DNA from 3 places in the Streptomyces sp. NPDC049813 genome. Region 2 is predicted to be linked to each of the others. Evidence: riboswitches for the same ligand, from Rfam matches in the RefSeq annotation. Region 2 holds a riboswitch; each other region holds the start of a gene.
What was found. A riboswitch is a leader RNA that binds a small molecule or an ion and turns the genes downstream of it on or off. The one in region 2 is predicted to bind cobalamin.
Positions count from the first base shown of each region.

Region 1: it holds a riboswitch for cobalamin, as region 2 does, so the genes downstream of both, ACIBW6_RS17125 (HoxN/HupN/NixA family nickel/cobalt transporter) here and cobN (cobaltochelatase subunit CobN) in region 2, are expected to answer to the same signal.
Region 3: it holds a riboswitch for cobalamin, as region 2 does, so the genes downstream of both, metE (5-methyltetrahydropteroyltriglutamate--homocysteine S-methyltransferase) here and cobN (cobaltochelatase subunit CobN) in region 2, are expected to answer to the same signal.

Region 1 is NZ_JBITLI010000007.1:117,019-122,517, reverse strand. Features, by position in the region: gene rho (transcription termination factor Rho) at 1-766, shown strand, start outside; gene ACIBW6_RS17135 (GNAT family N-acetyltransferase) at 796-1,296, shown strand; gene ACIBW6_RS17130 (inorganic diphosphatase) at 1,389-1,892, shown strand; cobalamin riboswitch at 1,922-2,142, shown strand; gene ACIBW6_RS17125 (HoxN/HupN/NixA family nickel/cobalt transporter) at 2,174-3,286, shown strand; gene ACIBW6_RS17120 (hypothetical protein) at 3,589-4,806, shown strand; gene ACIBW6_RS17115 (MFS transporter) at 5,087-5,499, shown strand, end outside.
Region 2 is NZ_JBITLI010000006.1:133,270-138,768, reverse strand. Features, by position in the region: gene ACIBW6_RS15545 (precorrin-2 C(20)-methyltransferase) at 1-789, opposite strand, end outside; gene ACIBW6_RS15540 (precorrin-8X methylmutase) at 786-1,427, opposite strand; gene ACIBW6_RS15535 (cobalamin biosynthesis protein CobG) at 1,420-2,796, opposite strand; cobalamin riboswitch at 2,888-3,014, shown strand; gene cobN (cobaltochelatase subunit CobN) at 3,046-5,499, shown strand, end outside.
Region 3 is NZ_JBITLI010000014.1:72,288-77,786, reverse strand. Features, by position in the region: gene ACIBW6_RS26250 (DUF2637 domain-containing protein) at 1-75, shown strand, start outside; gene metE (5-methyltetrahydropteroyltriglutamate--homocysteine S-methyltransferase) at 189-2,519, opposite strand; cobalamin riboswitch at 2,675-2,900, opposite strand; gene ACIBW6_RS26240 (metallophosphoesterase) at 3,272-4,486, opposite strand; gene ACIBW6_RS26235 (STAS domain-containing protein) at 4,602-4,967, opposite strand; gene ACIBW6_RS26230 (amidohydrolase family protein) at 5,106-5,499, opposite strand, start outside.

The sequences.
Region 1 (5,499 bases), on a different contig from region 2:
GCGCGGCCTGATCGTCGCGCCGCCGAAGACCGGCAAGACCGTCCTGCTGCAACAGCTCGCCGCGGCCGTCGCCGTCAACCACCCCGAGGCCCACCTGATGGTGCTGCTCGTCGACGAACGCCCCGAGGAGGTCACCGACATGCGGCGCTCCGTGCGCGGCGAGGTCTACGCCTCCACGTTCGACCAGCCGGCCAAGGCCCACATCGCGCTCGCCGAACTCGCCGTGGAGCGCGCCAAGCGCCTGGTCGAGCGGGGCCGTGACGTCGTGGTCCTGCTCGACTCGCTGACCCGGCTGTGCCGCGCGTACAACACCGCGGCCCCCTCCTCGTCCGGCGGCGGCCGCACCCTCTCCGGCGGGGTCGACGCGGCCGCGCTGCTCGGCCCCAAGCGCCTGTTCGGCGCGGCCCGCGCCACGGAGGAGGCGGGTTCCCTGACGGTCCTCGCCACCGCCCTGGTCGACACCGGTTCGCGCGCCGACGACTACTTCTTCGAGGAGCTGAAGGGCACCGGCAACATGGAGCTGCGCCTGGACCGTGCCCTCGCCGACCGCCGCGTCCACCCCGCCGTCGACCTCGCCCCTTCCGGCACCCGCCGCGAGGAACTCCTGCTGTCCGCCGCGGAGTCGGCGGCCGTCCGCGGGCTGCGCCGGGCCCTCCAGGGCCGCGACCCCCACAGCGCCTACGAGTCGCTGCTCGACACGCTGCGCCGTACCCCGGACAACGCCGCGTTCCTGCGCCAGGTCCACTCGACGGTCCCGACCCGCTGACACCCGGCCGGATGCGTAATACTCGCTTCATGACTTCGATCCTGACGCGCCCCGGCCGCGACCCGGCCGTCACGGTGCGGCGGGCCACCGCGGGCGACGCCAAGAGGCTGACCCGGCTCGTGCGCGGCTCCCGCGCCTATGAGGGGCAGTACGCGTCGATGGTCGCGGGCTACCGGATGGGGCCCGACTACATCGAGGCGCACCGGGTCTTCGTCGCGACCGACACGGCGCGGGACCGTCCCGCCCGCGTTCTCGGCTTCTACGCGCTGCTCCTCGCCCCGCCGGAGCTGGACCTGATGTTCGTCGCGAACGACGCCCAGGGCCTGGGCATCGGCCGGCTGCTCGTCGCCCACATGCGCGAGGAGGCCGCCGCCGCGGGCCTGGACCACGTCCGGGTCGTCGCGCACCCACCGGCCGAGGGCTTCTACCGCAGCGTGGGCGCCGTGCGCACCGGCACCGCAGCCGCCCGTCCGCCCGCCGTCGCCTGGGACCGCCCCGAACTCGTCCTCCCCCTCACGCCCGCGGTGTGAACTCCGCCGCGGTCGCAGGGGTTCCGCCCTCGCCGCCCACGGCGCACACTCGGTGGCATCCGAGCGGGCGGCAATGCGGCAAGGAGGCCACATTGGGCGGCAGCGAGACGCGGGGCGAGGCGTTCGACGTGATCGTGGAGATCCCGCAGGGGTCCCGGAACAAGTACGAGATGGACCACGAGCTCGGGCGGATCCGGCTCGACCGGATGCTGTTCACCTCGACCCAGTACCCCGCGGACTACGGCTACATCGACGGCACGCTCGGCGGCGACGGTGACCCGCTGGACGCGCTCGTGCTGACCGCCGACGCCACGTTCCCCGGCTGCACCATCGAGTGCCGGGCCATCGGCATGTTCGTGATGAGCGACGAGAAGGGCCCCGACGAGAAGATCCTCTGCGTCCCCGCCCACGATCCGCGCCACGCCGCCATCCAGGACATCGAGGACATCCCGGAGTTCGACCGCCTGGAGATCACCCACTTCTTCGAGGTCTACAAGGACCTGGAGCCCGGCAAGTCGGTGGACGGCTCGCACTGGGAGGGCCGGGACAAGGCCTACCAGGAGATCGCACGGGCGCGCGGACGCCGGCCGGCCTGACCGCCCGTCGGCGCCGGCGAGCGCGTCGACTAGGGTGATCGGGCCGTGGTGCTCGGGAAGACCGGTGACGGCCCCCAGGGGTCAAGTCCGGAGCGGCCCTCGCCACTGTGATCGGGCCCCGCTCCGCCCCCGGGACGGCGCGGGACGCACCGCTCCACCGTGCCACTGGCCGCCGCCCGGCGGCTGGGAAGGCCGGAGCGGCGTGGCACGCCCGTAAGCCAGGAGACCGGCCACGGCATCTCACGAAGTGATTCCACGAGGTGCTGGAGCGTGATCAAGGCATGACCTTGCCCGGAAACTCCCCTGCGCGGCCCGCCGGGCCGCCCGCCTTCCGCTGGCGCCGCGAGGACACCGTGCGCACCGCGGGGCTCCTGGCGGTGATAGCGGCCCTGCACGTCGTCGCGTTCGGCGTGCTGTTCCTGCTCGTCGTCCCCGAGCACTACGAGGTCGGCAACAAGGCCTTCGGCATCGGCCTGGGCGTCACCGCGTACACCCTCGGCATGCGGCACGCCTTCGACGCCGACCACATCGCGGCGATCGACAACACGACCCGCAAGCTGATGGCGGACGGCAGACGACCGGTCTCCGTGGGGTTCTGGTTCGCGCTCGGCCACTCCAGCGTGGTCGTCGCGATGGCCGCCCTGGTCGCGGGCGGGGCCGCCCTCGCGGGCATCCTGCTGAACGACGAGTCCCGCACCCACCAGGCGCTCGGTGTCGTCGGCACGACCGTCTCCGGTACGTTCCTGTACCTCATCGCCGCCCTGAACCTCGTCGCCCTGCTGGGCATCCTGAAGGTCTTCCGGGCGATGCGCGGGGGCTCGTACGACGAGCGGGAGCTCGAAGCGCACCTGGACTCCCGGGGTTTCATGAACCGTGTGCTGGGCCGCTTCACCCGGTCGATCACCCGGCCGGGACAGATGTACCCGCTCGGCTTCCTCTTCGGGCTCGGCTTCGACACGGCGACCGAGGTGACGCTGATGGTGATGGCGGGCAGCGGCGCGGCGGCCGGGCTGCCCTGGTACGCGATCCTGTGCCTGCCGCTGCTGTTCGCGGCGGGCATGAGCCTGTTCGACACGCTCGACGGGACGTTCATGAACTTCGCGTACCAGTGGGCGTTCTCGAACCCGGTGCGCAAGGTGTTCTACAACCTCACCATCACCGGCCTGTCGATCGCGGTCGCGTTCTTCATCGGCACGATCGAGCTGGTCGGCGTCCTGCACGAGAAGCTCTCCCTCTCGGACGCGGTGACCGGCTGGATAGCCGGGCTCGACCTCGACAACGTCGGCTACGTCATCGTCGGCCTGTTCGTGGTGGTCTGGGCGGCGGCGCTCGCGTACTGGCGCCTCGCCCGGGTCGAGCAGCGGTGGTCGGCCCGGGTCGCCGGGAGCGGCTGAGCGCGGGCCGTTCACGCGACGCGGGCCGTTCGGCCCCCCACCCGGGGTCACTCGGCCCGCTCCCGGCGGCGGTGTCCGCTGCGATAGTGCTGTGCAGAGCCTCCCGTGCCCTCGCTCTCCCGCCGCGGCGCATGGTCGAGGCCCGGGCCCGCCGGCCGCAGAAGGGGGAACTGCGGCCGGCGGGCCCGGTCACGGGCACCGGCGGACCGCCCGTCCCGGCACGTCAGGGACGCTCCGGCGACGGCGGGAGCGATAGGGTGTCGCGTCGAACCGCAGCCGCCCGAACACGCAGGAGTACGCACGTGACCGTAGCCACCGACTCGTCCGAGGCCGTCCTGCCGTCCAGCGCGGACGCCGGGCAGGCGCCTGCCGCGGAGCCGCGGTCCACGACCGAGGTGCCGCAGGCGCGACCGGCCGGCTCCGGTGCGGACGAGAACTTCTGGCAGCCCCCGGCCGCCGGACGCGACGAGGAGCCCCAGGACGGCGCGGAAAGCGCGGCCGACGAGGATGACGAGCCGGGCGCAGGCGACGTGGCGGAGGCCGTCGTCGCCGACGCCCGGGCGTTCGGCGGCTACGCCCGGACCGGCGGCTGGACCTTCGCCCTGAAGGTGGCCCGCAGCGTCCGGCCCGGCGGCCAGAGCGCCGGCGAGACACCCAAGGTCTCGGCGCGCAGGTTCGCCGAGCTGGCGGAGTGTTCGGCCGACCGCGTCATGCGCTTCTACAAGGCGTGGGACCGGGCGGCGGACGACGGGGTGGTGCCCCAGTTCGAGGCCCTGACCCCGGGCGCCGGCATCGAACTGCCGGACGCCGAGCTCTGGTTGTCCTACTACGTGTCGCGCTCCAGCGCCGGTTCGGTGCGCGGCCAGGCGATCACCGAGGCCGCGGAGGCCGAGGGCATCCGGCCGACCAAGGCGCTGGAGGTCGCCGAGAACCCGACGGCGCTGCGGGCCGCGATCCTCGCCGACCCGGGCACGGCGGAGGCCGCCCGCAAGGCGCTGATGGACCGCCTCGGCGAGGACCCGGCGCTCCGTTCGGGCCTGGCCCGCGACATCGTGCGGGCGGACGAGCTGAAGAAGGCCGTCGCCGAGGAGTCCAGGACCGGCGACCGGCTCGAGTACGTCCGCAGGATCGCCGAGGAGGGCGAGGTCAAGACGGCGGCGGGGCAGAAGATCGAGGCGCCGGCGCAGCTGCGCGAGGAGGCCGAGCGCCACCTGTCCCTGATCGACGAGCTGGACGAGGACGAGGAGGCGGGCGAGTGGGCCCGCGAGGCGTACGACTCGGTGCGCACGCTCGTCGCGGAGGCCGTCGAGTCCGATCCCGAACTGCGGGTGCAGGAGCGGCGCGCGAAGTTCTACAGCAGCCTGCAGAAGGCCACGAAGGCCTTCGAGGAGCTGACGTTCGACGACGTCCAGGAGATCGACGCGATCTACGAGGACGACATGGTGCGGCGCCTGGAGGAGCTCCAGGCGGCCCTGTCGGTCTGCATCACGGCGCTCCAGGCGGCGCAGCAGAAGGACTGACGCCTCCGCGCGCACGCATGGCCGGTGCCCGGTCTCCCCTGGTGGGAGGCCGGGCACCGGTGCGTTCCCAGGGCGATGTAGCGCGGATCACTCCCGCCGACCCCAGCGAAACGTTGCCGTTTCGCTAGCGTCGACGTAGGCTCGTCGAGTCGAGAACGAAACCGTTTCGTTCCTTTATCCGGCGCCGTCGCGCACGGGTCCGCGGCCGCGCGTGCGCTCCCGCACCCACGCGGCGCCGGCGACGTCCTCGCTCCCCGTGACCTCTCTGGAGTGGCCTCACATGTCCCAGACGACCCTGGCCGGCGCCACCGGCACCTCAGCCCCGCCCGGCGCCCCGGCCTCCCGCAGGCGCTGGTGGATCCTGGGCATCATCGGCATCGCGCAGCTGATGGTCGTGCTCGACGCGACCATCGTGAACATCGCGCTCCCCTCCGCCCAGCAGGACCTCGGCTTCACCGACGGCAACCGGCAGTGGATCGTCACCGCGTACGCGCTGGCCTTCGCGTCGCTGCTGCTGCTCGGCGGCCGCATCGCCGACCTCTTCGGGCGCAAGCCCGCCTTCCTGATCGGTGTCGCGGGCTTCGCCGGCGCCTCCGTCCTCGGCGGCGCCTCCACCAGCTTCGGCATGCTGGTCACGGCCCGCGCGCTCCAGGGCGTCTTCGGCGCGCTGCTCGCCCCGGCCGCGCTGTCCCT
Region 2 (5,499 bases):
GGTGGTCCCGGTGGCCTCCGCGGCCTCGGTGTCGGCCGGCTCGGTGTCCGTGCGGTCGATCCGCGAGGGCAGGACCGCGACCGAGAAGTACGGGACGGACTCCGGGGCGATCCCGGCGAGTGGGCCGGTGCGCTCACCGGGCATGAAGGCCCGCTCGACGTAGCGCGCGTCGTCGAGCCGGCCCGCACTCTCCAGCGCCGCCCGGACCTTGGTGAACGTACGGCCCAGCTTCATCACCACCGCGGAGTCCGCCGCGGCGAGCCGCGCGGTCAGCTCGTCCGCGGGCAGCGTCCCCGGGATGACGGTCAGCGTCTCCTTGTCCTCGCACAACGCCTCCCCGAGCCGGGCCGCCGCCGCGCTGACGGAGGTGACACCGGGGATGACCGTGGTGTCGTAGCGGTGCGCGAGCCGCTTGTGCATGTGCTGGTAGGAGCCGTAGAAGAACGGGTCGCCCTCCGCGAGCACCGCGACCGTGCGCCCCGCGTCGAGGTGCGCGGCGAGCGTGGCGGCGGCCTCGGCGTAGAAGTCGTCGAGCGCGCCGCGGTACCCGCCGGGGTGGTCCGTCGTCTCGACGGTGAGCGGATACATCAGCCGCTCCTCGATCTGCCCGTCCCGGATGTGCTCCGCGGCGATCGAGCGGGCGATGGACCGGCCGTGCCGGGCGCAGTGGTACGCGATGACGTCGGCGCCGGCGATGGCGCGCACGGCGGCGACGGTCATCAGCTCCGGGTCGCCGGGCCCGAGCCCGACCCCGTACAGCTTCCCGGTGGTGGTGGGGGAGTCGCTCATGCCTGGATCTCCACCTCGGTCGCTATGGCGTTGAGCGCGGCGGCGGTGATGGCGCTGCCGCCCCGGCGCCCGCGCACGATCAGGTACTCCAGGCCGAACTCGTTCGCGGCGAGCGCGTCCTTGGACTCCGCCGCCCCGACGAACCCGACCGGGATGCCGAGCACCGCGGCGGGCCGCGGCGCGCCCTTGCCGATCATCTCCAGGAGGTGGAAGAGGGCGGTCGGCGCGTTGCCGATGGCGACGACGGCGCCGTCCAGCCGGTCCCGCCACAGCTCCAGGGCCGCGGCGCTGCGCGTCGTGCCCAACTCGGCCGCGAGCGCCGGGACTTCCGGCTCGTTCAGCGTGCAGAGGACCTCGTTGTCGGCGGGCAGCCGCTTGCGGGTGACGCCGCTGGCGACCATCCGCGCGTCGCACAGGATCGGCGCCCCGCCGCGCAGGGCCGCCCGCGCCTTCGCCACGACACCGGCGGAGTGGCCGATGTCCCGGACGAGATCCACCTGACCACAGGCGTGGATCATGCGGACCGCCGCCTGGGCGACGTCGGCGGGCAGCTCCGCGAGGCCGGCTGCCGCCTCGGCGCGGATGGTGGCGAAGGACTCGCGGTAGATCGCGGCGCCGTCCTTCTCGTAGTCATACACGGGGTTCGGCTCTTTCGGTCGTGACGGCGTACGTGCCGTCGGGGCGGGCCACGACGTCGACGTAGGGTCCGGCCGGGTGACCGCAGCGGCGCTCACAGCCGGACCAGTAGGTGGGCAGGTGCGGGTGCTGGGCCGTCGCGTCGGCCCGCACGTCCGCGTGGGCCTTCGCGCAGCCGGGGCGGCCGATGCAGGCGCCGACGCGGGTCCAGGGGGACGCGGGGTCGGTCTCCAGGCCCGTGCGGGTCAGCTCCGCTGCCTGTGCTGTTGTGGCGCCGGGGATGACGATGTCCTTCCAGGGGGTCAGGCGGAGTTCTCCTGGGGGGAGTTGGGCGGCCAGGTCGGTGAGGGCCTGCCACTGTGCGGCGGTGACCGCGCCGAACCGGGGGGTCACGGTGAGGGCCCCCGCACCCTGTCCGGCCGCGCCGGCTTCTGCGGACGGCCCGTCGAATTCAGCGCCCTCTGGGGGCAGCGGCGTTCGAGCGGACGGCCCGTCGAATTCAGCCCCTCCGGCGATTGAGGAGCGGGGTCCGGGGCGGAGCCCCGTGGCCTTCGCACCGTTGCCGGTGGCGTGCTGATCGGCCCGTGCGACGCCGTCGTGGCTGGTCGCGCAGTTCCCCGCGCCCCTGGCAGGGCTGGTCTCGATGCCGCCCTCTGTGAGCGCCGCGTGCAGGCGAGTGGTCAACTCCGGCGCGGGCAGGCCCAGTTCTCGGACCCGCCAGACCCGTCGGGCAGGGACGTCGCGCGCGGCCTCGACGAAGACCTCCGCCGCGAGAACCGCGGCCCGCGCCGCGTCCTCGTACCGCACCCCGAACTCCGCCCCGCCGACCACGAGCACCGCGGAACCGTCCGGGCAGCCGCGCAGCAGCACGTCCGGGCCGAGACCGGCCACGTCCCCGCGGCCGTCGTCGAGCCCGAAGAGGAACCGGCCGGACAGCGCGGGCGTCACGGAACTCGCCAGCACCGCCGCGTCGAGCCCGGTCAGCCAGGCCCGTACGTCCACGGACCCGAGACCGTCGAGCCCGGACATCGGCGAAGCCACCACGTTGCGGACCCGCTCGTGCGCGGGCGACGGCAGCAGCCCGGCCGCGCCGAGCAGCTCCGCGAGCTCCCCGCCGCACCCGTCCCGCACCCCGCGCAGCTGCACGTTCCCCCGCGAGGTGAGGTGCAGCGAGCCGTCGCCGAGCCGGCGGGCCGCGTCACTTAGCGCCCGCGCCCCGGCCGCGTCGAGCACCCCGCCGGGGATGCGGACCCGCGCCAGGAAACCGTCGTCCGCCGCGTGCAGCCGCAGCGCGCCGGGACACGCGTCGCCCCGGAACGTACCGGGCGTTCCGGACGTGTCGGGGCCGACGGGTATGGGGGAGGCGGGCATGCGACGGAGCATACCCACCGGGTGTGACCGGCTTCCCGTACCAGGTCATGCCCCCGACCCGTACGATGACCGCGGCGGTCCTGTCCGGCCCGCCACCATCGCCAGCGACGGCGACAGGGGAGGAAGCCCGGTGCGATTCCGGCGCGGTCCCGCCACTGTGAGCCCTCTCATACGCAGAGGGTGAGCCAGGAACTCCCGCCGTCAGAACCCACCCGGGGCGCGGACACCCCGAGGAAGGCCAGCCGACGCATGCCCCAGCAGCCCTCACGGCCCGCGCAGCTCCTGCTCCTGTCGACGTCCGACACCGACCTGCTCAGCGCCCGCGCGGCGAACACCGCGGCCGGCGCCCCGGTCACGTACCGCTTCGCGAACCCCTCCCGGATCGACGTGGCGAGCGAGCTGGACGCGCTGCTCGACGGGGTCGCCCTCGTCGTCGTCCGCCTGCTCGGCGGGGTCCGCGCCTGGCAGGACGGCATCGACCGGCTGACCGCCGCCGGTCTCCCGCTGGTCGTGCTCAGCGGTGAACAGGCCCCGGACGCCCAGCTGATGGCGGCCTCCACCGTCCCCGTCGGCATCGCCGCCGAGGCCCACGCCTACCTGGCGCACGGCGGTCCCGCCAACCTCGCCCAGCTGGCGGCGTTCCTCTCCGACACGGTCCTGCTGACCGGCCACGGCTTCGAGCCCCCGGCCTCCGCGCCGACCTGGGGCCCCCTGGAGCGCACGCCGTCGCAGACCGCGGGGCCGACCGTCGCCGTGCTCTACTACCGCGCCCACCACATGAGCGGCAACACCGCCTTCGTCGGCGCCCTGTGCGACGCGATCGAGCGCGCCGGAGCCCGCCCGCTGCCGCTCTACGTGGCCTCGCTGCGCGCCCCCGAACCGGAGTTGATCGACGCGCTGCGCCCCGCCGACGCCATCGTCACCACCGTCCTCGCGGCGGGCGGCACCCGCCCCGCCGAGGCGAGCGCGGGCGGCGACGACGAGGCATGGGACGCGGGCGCCCTCACCGGCCTCGACGTGACGATCCTCCAGGCCCTGTGCCTGACCTCGTCCCGCGCGGACTGGGCGGCCAACGACGAGGGCGTCTCGCCGCTGGACGCCGCGAGCCAGATCGCGGTACCGGAGTTCGACGGGCGCCTCATCACCGTCCCGTTCTCCTTCAAGGAGATCGACGAGGACGGCCTGCCCGCCTACGTCGCCGACCCCGAGCGCGCCGCCCGCGTCGCCGGGATCGCCGTCCGCCACGCCCGCCTGCGCCACATCCCCGCCGCGGACAAGAAGCTGGCCCTCGTCCTGTCCGCGTACCCGACCAAGCACTCCCGGATCGGCAACGCGGTCGGCCTGGACACCCCCGCCTCCGCGATCGTCCTGCTCAAGCGGCTCATCGCCGAGGGCTACGACTTCGGGGACACCGCCGAGATCCCCGGTTTCGCCTCCGGTGACGGCGACGAGCTGATCCGCGCGCTCATCGACGCGGGCGGCCACGACCAGGAATGGCTGACCGAGGAGCAGCTCGCCCGCAACCCCGTCCGCATCCCGGCCGCCGACTACCGGCGCTGGTACGTGACGCTGCCGCAGGAACTGCGCGACGCCGTCGAGCGGCACTGGGGCCCGCCGCCCGGCGAGATGTTCCTCGACCGCTCCCGCAACCCCGAGGGCGACATCGTGCTGGCGGCCCTGCGCCGCGGCAACCTGCTCGTCCTCATCCAGCCGCCGCGCGGCTTCGGCGAGAACCCGATCGCGATCTACCACGACCCGGATCTGCCGCCCTCGCACCACTACTTGGCGGCCTACCGCTGGATCGCCGCCTCCGCCGACGACGGAGGTTTCGGCGCCGACGCGATGATCCACCTCGGCAAGCACGGCAACCTGGAGTGGCTGCCCGGCAAGAACGCGGGCCTGTCCGCCGCCTGCGCCCCCGACGCGGCCCTCGGCGACCTGCCGCTGGTCTACCCGTTCCTGGTCAACGACCCAGGCGAGGGCACCCAGGCCAAGCGGCGCGTCCACGCCACCCTCATCGACCACCTGGTGCCGCCGATGGCGCGCGCCGACTCCTACGGCGACATCGCCCGCCTGGAACAACTCCTCGACGAGTACGCCCAGATCAGCTCGATGGACCCGGCGAAGCTGCCCGCGATCCGCGCCCAGATCTGGACCCTGATCCAGGCCGCGAAGCTCGACCACGACCTCGGCCTGGAGGCCCGGCCCGACGACGACGGCTTCGACGACTTCCTGCTCCACGTCGACGGCTGGCTCTGCGAGGTCAAGGACGCGCAGATCCGCGACGGCCTGCACGTCCTCGGCCGGGCGCCGGCCGGCGCCGATCGCGTCAACCTCGTCCTCGCCATCCTGCGCGCCCGCCAGATCTGGGGCGGCACGCAGGCCCTGCCGGGCCTGCGCGAAGCACTGGGCCTGGACGAGTCGAAGGCGACCCGCACCGACGCCGACGAGGCGGAGTCGGTGGCGCGCTCCCTGGTTGAAGCCATGGAGGCGGTGGACTGGGACCCCGCCCAGGTGGGTACCACCTTGGGCAATCTGCCGCCTGGGGCGGCAGGGTGGGCAAGGCGGCAGACCCCGGGCACGGATGAAACAGGCGCCCAGGACAGCCCCGTGCACCAGATCCTCACCTTCGCCGCCAAGGAAGTGGTCCCCCGCCTCGACGCGACCACCGCCGAACTCGACAACTCCGTACGCGCGTTGGAA
Region 3 (5,499 bases), on a different contig from region 2:
CTCAGCCGCCCGCCGCGCCAGAGCCACCCCCGGCACCGCGGCCGACGCACCGCCACGAAGCCGCCGCCGGCCTGACCGGGACGGCGACCGCACGGCGAGCACCTTCCCGGTGACCCACCCCGCCGTGTGATACGACGCGTCGGGCCGGGGCGGCAGGCACCCCGGCCCGACGCGTTCCCGTGCCGCCGTCAGGCCCTGGCCGCGCCCAGCTCGGCGCGGACGGCACGCGCAGCCGCCACGAGGTTCTCCAGGGAGATACGGGTCTCGGGCCAGCCGCGGGTCTTCAGGCCGCAGTCGGGGTTGACCCACAACCGCTCGGCCGGGATGGCCTCAAGTCCCGTGCGCAGCAGGGCGGATGCCTCCGCCACGCCGGGGACGCGGGGGGAGTGGATGTCGTAGACACCCGGCCCTGCCGCACGCGGATAGCCGTGCTCCGCCAGCTCATGGGCGACCTGCATGTGGGAGCGGGCCGCTTCCAGGCTGATGACGTCGGCGTCGAGATCGTCGATGGCCTGGACGATGTCCCCGAACTCCGCGTAACACATGTGCGTGTGGATCTGCGTCCGGGCCCGCACGCCCGCGGTGGTGAGGCGGAACGCCTCCGTGGCCCAGGCGAGATACGCGGCGCGGTCGGCGGCGCGCAGCGGAAGCGTCTCACGCAGCGCTGGCTCGTCGACCTGGATGACCGACGTGCCGCTCGTCTCCAGGTCGGTGACCTCGTCGCGCAGGGCGAGGGCGACCTGCCGTGCGGTGTCGCCGAGCGGCTGGTCGTCGCGGACGAAGGACCAGGCGAGCATGGTCACCGGCCCGGTGAGCATGCCCTTGACCGGCCGGTCCGTGAGCGACTGGGCGTACGTCGTCCAGCGCACCGTCATCGGCTCCGGCCGGGAGACGTCCCCGGCCAGGACCGGCGGGCGGACGTAGCGCGTGCCGTACGACTGGACCCAGCCGTGCCGCGTCGCGAGGTATCCGGTGAGCTGCTCCGCGAAGTACTGGACCATGTCGTCGCGTTCGGGCTCGCCGTGCACGAGGACGTCGAGGCCCGTCTTCTCCTGGAAGGAGACGACGTCGCGGATCTCGTCCCTGATGCGTGCCTCGTAGTCCGCGGTGTCCAGGCGTCCGGCCCGCAGGCCGGCCCGGGCGGACCGCACTTCGGCGGTCTGCGGGAACGAGCCGATGGTGGTGGTCGGCAGCAGCGGCAGCGCGAGGTGGGCGCGCTGGGCGGCGGCCCGCTCGGCGTACGGCTGCGCGCGGCGGCCGTCCGCGTCCGTCACCGCCGCCGCGCGGGCCCGGACGGCCGGATCGCGGGTGAGGGGAGAGGCGGCCCGCGAGGCCAGATCCGCCTTGTTGGCGGCCAGTTCCGCCCTGATGCTGTCCGTGCCCTGGGCGAGCCCCCGGGCGAGGGTGGCCACTTCGGCGGTCTTCTGCCGGGCGAAGGCGAGCCACCGCAGGATCTGCGGGTCGATGTCGCGTTCCGGCGCCGTGTCCAGCGGGACGTGCAGCAGCGAGCAGGACGCCGCGACGTCGACGCGGTCCGCGAGGCCGAGCAGGGTGCCGAGCGTGGCCAGGGACCCGGCGAGGTCGTCGACCCACACGTTGCGGCCGTCGACGACCCCGGCGACCAGTCGCTTTCCGGGCAGCCCGCCGATGGCCGCCAGGGCGTCCAGGTTCGCGGCGGCGGCGCCCGTGAAGTCGAGGGCGAGGCCGTCGACCGGCGCCTTGGCCAGCACCGGCAGGGCCGCGCCGAGCCGGTCGAAGTAGGAGGCCACCAGCAGTTTGGGCCGGTCGGTGCGGGCGCCGAGGTCGCGGTAGGCGCGGGCGGCGGCGTTCAGCTCCGCCGGGGTGCGGTCCTGGACCAGGGCGGGCTCGTCGAGCTGCACCCATTCGGCGCCCGCCGCGCGGAGGTCGGCCAGCACCTCGGCGTACACCGGCAGCAGCCGGTCCAGCAGGGTCAGCGGATCGAAGCCGGCGGCGACACCGGGCGCGGGCTTGGCGAGCAGGAGGTAGGTCACCGGACCGACGAGGACGGGGCGGGCGGCCAGCCCCAAGGTGAGGGCCTCCGCCAGCTCCGTGACCTGCTTGGCGGAGTCGGCGGTGAACACCGTGTCCGGCCCCAACTCCGGCACCAGATAGTGGTAGTTGGTGTCGAACCACTTGGTCATCTCCAGCGGCGCGACGTCCTGGGTGCCGCGGGCCATGGCGAAGTACCCGTCGAGGGCGTCCGCGTCGACGGCCTCGCGGTGCCGCGCCGGGACGGCCCCGACCATGACGCTCGTGTCCAGGACGTGGTCGTAGTACGAGAAGTCGCCGGTGGGCACCTCACCGAGGCCCGCGGCGGCGAGTTCCCGCCAGTTCGTGCGGCGCAGGTCCGCGGCGGTGGAGCGGAGGGCGGCGGCGCTCACGCGGCCCTTCCAGTACCCCTCGATCGCCTTCTTCAGCTCGCGGTCGTGGCCCTGGCGGGGGTAGCCGTACACGGTGGCCCGCGCCGTCGCGGCGGCAGCGGCGGTCTTCGTGGTCACGGAGATCTCCTTCGAGAGACGTATCCCTGGGATCCCGGGGACCCGCACGCACGAAGGAGTCACACACCGCGGGCTGCCCGCGCCGAGGCACGGTCGTCCGCCGCATGTGTACGCCGACCCGCCCACGAGGTCACCGGGATGTCCGCGTACGCGTCGTACGCACACGGGCAGTCGGCAGGTCTTCGGACTCGCGAGCACGTCCGTCCGGACCGGACGGGACACCTACTGGCCGTCGCTTCCCAGCCCCCTGTCTCGGGGGCCAGTGCGTATGACGGCGGTCGTTCTCGCTCACCGCTGCGGGGCAGTCCCGGATTCCCACCGGGTTCCCTCTTGCGACGCCCTGCCTGGCGGACAGGACGAACCGACTGCGGACGCCACCCTACGAGGCGGCGCCGGCCGACACCCGCACCGTCCAGGATCCGGATTGTGAGATGAGCCACGCAAGGGACGCCGCTGCTTCCGGACGGACCGCAGCCGGCACCCCGTCACTCCGCCCCGGACACGGGCAGCGCGGGCACGCCCGGCACCGCCGCGCCGGGATGAAACCCGGAGGGGGACGCAGTCTGGTCGAGGGCACGTTGGCGGCACTCGGGAGCTGGGGGCTCGAACAAGGAGAGGAACTGCTCGACGCGCAGGAGAAGGCGGACCGGCCGGGTCGGGCTCAGCGCTGATCCCGAGGCGGGGTGGCGGAACGGGGAGGCCGGGCCCGGCCCGTCGCGGGGCCGGAACCGTGCGGGACGACCGTGAGCGGCTCAGCCGGACCGCTGCGGTGAGCGGAGCACGAGCAGAGTGATCTCGCTGGGTGCGAAGACGCGGAACGGCGGACCCCAGAAACCGGTGCCGCGGCTGGTGTAGAGGAGGGTGCGGGCGCCGTGCCGGCTGAGGCCCGCGAGAGCCGGCTGGTCGAGGCGGACCAGGTAGTGGAAGGGCCAGATCTGGCCGCCGTGCGTGTGGCCGGACAGCTGGAGATCGACGCCACCGGCTGCGGCCCGGTCGACGAACGTGGGCTGGTGCGCCAGGAGCAGCACGGGCAGCTCGGGATCGGCGCCTTGCAGGGCCCCGGCCAGATGCGCGCCGTGTCCGGCCAGCCCGGACGACTCGGCGGTGACGTCGTCCACACCGGCGACCACGAGGGTGTCACCACCGCGTTCCAGCAGCAGATGGCGGTTGCGCAGCGGCTCCCAGCCCAGCTCGTCCATGAGGTCGACCCAGCCCTGGGCCTCGCTGTAGTACTCGTGGTTGCCGGTGACGTAGACCCGGGCCCGGGAGGCCCGGACGGTCCCGAGCGGGGCGGCCTGGGGGCGGCGGCGGCCGGCCGTACCGTCGGCGATGTCGCCGGTGTGGCAGACCAGGTCGGCCTCCAGGGAGTTCACCCGCTCGCAGACCCGCGCGGACCAGCGGGCGCGGTCGAGCGGGCCGTAGTGCGTGTCCGTGATCAGGGCGACGCGCGTGCCGTCCAACCCGGCTCCCAGGCGCGGCAGCCGCACCTCCAGGTGGCGCACCCGCGGCACCCGGCGGGCCTCGGCGTACCCCCAGACGAGCAGCACGGCCGCCACACCGAGGATCGCCCATGTCACGGCGCGGGCCCGGTCCTGGCCCGTCCCGACGCCGCCCACGGCCAGGGCGAGCCGCAACAGGACGCCGAGGACGACGGACCAGGTGAACACCACCCAGCCCACGCCGAGCAGCGTGTCCCCGACGATCGCCGCCCGGTCCTGCTGGCGCCGGCCGTGGCCGCGCATCATGGCGAACGGCATGGTGATCAGGGCGAGTCCGCACAGCACGGTGCCGGTCAGCGTGACGGGCGTGGACCAGTGCTGACCGGCGTGGAACAGGACCCAGCACGGCACGCTCCACAACAGGACGGGCGCGACGAGCGGGATGAAGCGCATCACCCGTCGCAGCAGGCCCGGCAGGGTCTCCTGGACCGGGCTGTCGGGGGGCTGGGTCTCGCTGGTGTCGGTCACGCGTCCCCTCCTGGTACCACTGCTGCCGTCGCGCGCACCTTATCCGGTCGTCCGCCGGCGATCCGAGGGCGCCTACGGGCAGGCCCGGCCCGCACGGGCCCCGTAACGGGCCGCGTCACCCCGTCCGCGCGGCCATCTCCCACGGCAGGGCCGGGGAGATGTCGAAGGCCCAGTCCAGGCCGGTCATCCGCAGGACCCGCAAGACGCTCTCGTCGTCGGTGACGAGCCGCAGCCGCCCGCAGGCGGCGACGGCCCGGGTCCGGGCCCGGCACAGCGCGCCGAGCCCCGCGCAATCGACGAAGGTCACCGCGCGCAGGTCGAGCACGAGGTCGGGCAGCGGGTCGGCGGTCAGCACGTCGAGGCGAGCCGTGAGCCCGGGCACCACCGCCATGTCGATCTCCCCTTGCGGCGCGACCACGAGGGTGCCGCCGACGGAGTGTTCGGTGAGGCCGGAGGTGGTGTCCTCGTAGGTGAGCGTCATGGGACCCAGCCAACCCTGTGAGGGCTCTATTTTTATAGGGACACCAGGCCCCGATCATCGCTCTGGGGAGGGCCGTTCGGCCCCGGATCGAACGGGCGGGACACGGCCTTTTGAGACGCCTGCGCGGTACGGCAGCCGTCAGGGGTGCCCACCGCAGCCGCAGCCCGACATGGTCGCCCCCTCCTCGGGCGGCGGGGCCGCCGCCGCGGCACGTTCCACCGCCGCGAGCAGCCGGCGGCGTTCCTGCGGCGGGATCCACCGGCCGTCGACGACCACGCCATGGATACGGCGGGTGTGGCGGATGTCGGTCAGCGGATCGGCGTCGAGGACGAGCAGATCCGCGGCCTGCCCACGGGCCACCGTGCCGACGCCGGACAGGCCGAGGGTGCGGGCCCCCTCCTGCGTCGCCGCGCGCAGGACCTCGGCCGGGGACAGACCGGCCGAGACGAGCAACTCCAGCTCGTCATGGAGGGCGAAGCCCGGGACGAGGTACCCCGTGCCGGTGTCCGTACCGGCCGCCAGCCGCACCCCC